DNA from 2 places in the Pelosinus sp. IPA-1 genome. Region 2 is predicted to be linked to the other one. Evidence: riboswitches for the same ligand, from Rfam matches in the RefSeq annotation. Region 2 holds a riboswitch; the other holds the start of a gene.
What was found. A riboswitch is a leader RNA that binds a small molecule or an ion and turns the genes downstream of it on or off. The one in region 2 is predicted to bind cyclic di-GMP.
Positions count from the first base shown of each region.

Region 1 (2,205 bases), on a different contig from region 2:
GAGCTCTGCGCAACTTCTATGATCTTAACCAGCATATTCCGGCACCCCTTACGGGGTTAGAGATATTGACAGTTTCCCACAATCGGGGATTTTATCCGGATAAAGAAAAAGTTGCAACTATGCTGGAAGAATTGAACGCTGCTGTTAAAGCTGGTTTAGAGCAAAACAAACATAAGGCGGGACCTCGTATTTTACTCACTGGTGTACCGGTTGGACTAGGCTCAGAAAAAGTAATAAGGCTGGTTGAAGAACTAGGAGGAACGGTAGTTTGTCAAGAAAACTGTAACGGCTATAAACCAGTAGACATGCTGGTTGACGAAGATGAAAATAAAGACCCTCTAGAGGCTATTGCCGAAAAATATTTGGCTATTGCGTGTTCTTGTATGTCACCTAATCCTGGTCGCTATGAACTACTGGGACGCCTGGTAAAGGACTTCAAAGTCGACGGGGTGTTAGATTTGACCTGGATTGGTTGTCATACTTATAATGTGGAATCCTATTCCATAAAAAAATATCTGGATGAACAGTTTAGCTTACCATTTATCCAAGTGGAAACTGACTACTCAAGTAGCGATACGGAACAGCTACGGGTACGTATTGAAGCCTTCCTTGAAATGATCCAGGCGTAATTGACGCTTTTCGTTGTCACATTACTCTCTATAAGATAAGCAATAACATATATAAATTCATGCCTTCGCGGATTATTGCGAAGGCTCTTTTATTTCTAGGAAGACAATTGAAGTGTTGACAAAATTAAACAGTATAGAATATAATGATTGATATTGATAACCGTTATCAATCGCTATGTTCTATACTAGAGGTAATTACACGCTATGTTTTAGTAATATTAACCAAACGTTAATATTATAATAATTTATTCGTCTTATAATTATGATATTGTAAATGTAGAAAATTATATATTTGGCAAACTTACTGAAAGGTAGGGACGCAAAGCTATGGGTCTAAGGACATTTGGTCTATGATTGCCAGGTTTCCCTTGAAAAAGGTATTGAAACCCAGGCATTCGTCTGGGGATTTTTGATTTATTAATGAAATTATGCATGGAGATTACAGTTGAAGTATTTCATAACTAGCAACTTCGCAGGATTTATAAATGCATGAGATCATTTACAAATAAATTAGTATTTAGTTTTTAATAAAGGAGAGTAAGAGATGTCTATTAAAGCAAAAACCGTTACGTTATTAGTGATTGCCCTTCTTATGACAGGGCTTATCGTCGGAGGGTCAGGTATGTATGTTCTCTATGGGAGAACATTGAATAACAATCAAGTAGCAATGAATGGCCAGGCTTCTCAGCTGGCGGGTGAGACAAGTGAATTATTTGCTTCATTTTCAAGAAGCGGTAAATATTATAGTGAAGATCTTGACCTCAAATCTGGAGATGCTTCCCGTGTACAAGATAAGATCAATACATATTTCGCAGCCACATGGGGAGTTGATCGTCTGGTATTTATCAATTCTTCAGGCGCACGATTTGCCATAGCTCCCTACGATGCGAAAACGATAGGAGGAAGTGTAGCTGACCGAGATTTCTTTAAAGACACGATGAAGGATCAAAAGTCACACATTAGCGATGTAATAGTGAACAGGGCATCAGGAATACCCTCAGTCATAGTTACGCAACCTGTCAAAACACAGGACGGTAAAATGGCGGGATTTGTTGCTCAGTCAATCTCCTTAGAAACCCTACAAAGTTTTCTCGACCAAGTTAAGGTTGGTGAAACTGGTGTGGCTGGAATTGTAGCTCAAGATGGATCAATATTAGCTCACACAAATAAAGATATAATAAAAGAGCAAATAAAAGTTCCAGAGAATATGTTACATTCCTTGCTGGAGAATTCAGGGAGATTAATCCCTTATCCCGATTCTAGCGGTCGAGACTCTTTAGCCTTGGCTGTACCAATTAAGAATACCCCCTGGGTGGCAATTGTTAGTATGCCTAAGAGTGAAATTATAAGTGACTTTTATGCAAGCCTTACTACTATGGTAATTTCTCTTTTAGTGGCTCTTCTTGTTGTTGGTTTTGTTGCATGGATATTTCTTATTAGACTATTACGTCCAATTGAAGAGATTTCTAGGCAAGTTGCGAAGATTGGTGACGGAGATCTCTCTGTAGCCATTACTTCTTCATCGGATGACGAGATTGGAATTCTAGCAAAGGCTCTATCAACGTCGATTGGGAAT
Region 1 covers NZ_BSVC01000005.1:311,986-314,190, reverse strand. The annotation lists gene QSJ81_RS14245 (double-cubane-cluster-containing anaerobic reductase) at 1-629, shown strand, start outside; cyclic di-GMP riboswitch class I at 914-999, shown strand; gene QSJ81_RS14240 (methyl-accepting chemotaxis protein) at 1,174-2,205, shown strand, end outside.
Region 1: it holds a riboswitch for cyclic di-GMP, as region 2 does, so the genes downstream of both, QSJ81_RS14240 (methyl-accepting chemotaxis protein) here and QSJ81_RS01490 (HD-GYP domain-containing protein) in region 2, are expected to answer to the same signal.

Region 2 (2,205 bases):
CCTTGCCAGCAACAGAGATTGCCAACGAATTGGGAAAACCAGCCCTAGCTAATATGGTATGCCTGGGGGCACTTATTCCAAACTTGAAGTTACTCAATGTTAATGCCATAGAGAAAGCAATGCATGAAGTGGTAGGTAAGAAAAAGCCAGAACTCTTTGCCGTTAATATGGAGGCAATAAAAAAAGGGCTAGATCGGTAATAGCAAAAGGGCCTACTCTTTGGTTATCAAAGAGTAGGCCCTTTTACAGATCAGAAACGATATAGCATTTTTCTTATTCTTTAGGATTTTGAAATCTTGGAAATCAAAATTTGAGGGTTATCTGCTAATCGAATATCCCTAGTAGGCATATAGGGTGAGCCATCTGGATAAGAGATAAGGCGGATGACAGGTCGTTGTGGGGAAGAATTAGGGATGGAAACAACAACAGCCAAATCTCCCGTATTCAGTAAGACCTCCATGCCGGGCATATAGGTAGCTATCTTTGATAAGAAAATTCGCCCGTAAGTTTCGTCAAAACTAGTTCCGAGGCCAGAAGCAATAATGTTATATGCTTCGTCTGGTTCCATAGCCTTGCGATAAGGGCGGTGTCCAGTGATGGCTTCATAAACATCTGTTATTGTTAGTAAACGCGCATAATTGAGAATTTCTTCCCCTTGTAGTCCACGGGGATAACCTGTACCATCAACCTTTTCATGATGTTGCCAAGCCATATGAGCAACAAGACTTGAAATTTCCCATCGCTTGTTTACTAATAAATGAAATCCAGACTCTGGATGTTGCTTAATAATTCCAAATTCCTGTTCAGTCAAACGGTCAGGTTTATTGATAATTTCTTTATCTACTTCTATTTTTCCCAGATCATGAAGCAATGCACCGCAGGTAATTTCTTTGATTTGTACAATGGAAAAATCGCAAAAGCGGGCCAGTAATGCTGTGTATATGGCGCAATTTAGAGAGTGTGCTAAGGTATAATCATCATGGGTTGCAATACCCGTTAATTGAATGGCTACGGATGGTTGGAGGATTAATTCTTCTACAATATCAGAAGCAAGGCTGCAGATTGGATCCATGGCAAAATTTTCGCCCCGATTGACTTTCTCCATAGTAATACTTAATATAGCTAAAGCACGTTGTTGTGTTTCAAGGGAAAGATATTCTGGAATTTTTATATCGGCATATCGATTGTCTCTAATAAACAGGGCATTTACATCCAAATCTCGCAGTTTGTCGAGATATTCTTCAGTTAAAGTCACTCCCGAAGCCAACAATACCTGTCCCTTTTTATTTAAAAGATGTCGCGCTAATGTCATACCTGGGATAACATCGTTTAAACTGATTTGTCTCAAGATAAAAGCTCCTTTGTTGTATAAAAATCAGCATAAATTATGCTCGTGTTTCTAATCGATAAGGCTATTAGCAAAGTAAGCGTATAAAAAAAGCTTAACTGCATAATGAGCCAGTTAAGCTTATCATAATCATGCAGCGTGGCGATCATAGATCTTTAAAAAAATCCGTAGACCCTATAGCTTTGCGTCCATACTTTTCAGTATGTTTGCTAATAAAAGTTTTAATAATAGAAAACTAGGTAACTATCATTCGTGAATGGTGTCAGTTTTAAAATAATAGCATATAATTATAGCAGATTATGTCATATACTGAAGAGTATATCAGAAATTGTTAGCAGATGGAATATCTAGTCTTATTTTTCGATTTTTTTTTAGCGGTGGAATATTTTTTAGTGAAAAATCATAGTAGTAGAATAAGAGTGGGCGCTAATATCGTGGGAGGCGGCTGGAAATGCTATCACCTAGTTTAGAAGATTATTTAGAAGAATTGTATCGGTTGTCTCTAACGAATGAAATTGTTCGTGTCACTGATATAAGCCAAAAATTAGGGGTATCTTTGCCTTCTGTTAGTAAAGCCTTAGGGAAGTTAAAAGCAGACCAATATATTCATTATCAGCCATATGGTGTAATCAGCTTGACAGATTCAGGTAAAAAAATGGGAAGTTTTTTGGTTGAACGGAATAGACTATTACAAGAGTTTTTGACCTTGATTTGTGCTGATTGTGATAGCGATGCTGAGGCAGAAGCGATGGAGCATTATCTATCCCAAGGTACGATTCATTCTATCCAATTAGTAGTGAAATTTATGAAAAATCACCCAGAATGTTATCAGCTATTTTTAGAATATGTGGCTAAAA
Region 2 covers NZ_BSVC01000001.1:338,620-340,824, forward strand. The annotation lists gene QSJ81_RS01485 (2-oxoacid:ferredoxin oxidoreductase subunit gamma family protein) at 1-200, shown strand, start outside; gene QSJ81_RS01490 (HD-GYP domain-containing protein) at 281-1,348, opposite strand; cyclic di-GMP riboswitch class I at 1,478-1,569, opposite strand; gene QSJ81_RS01495 (metal-dependent transcriptional regulator) at 1,800-2,205, shown strand, end outside.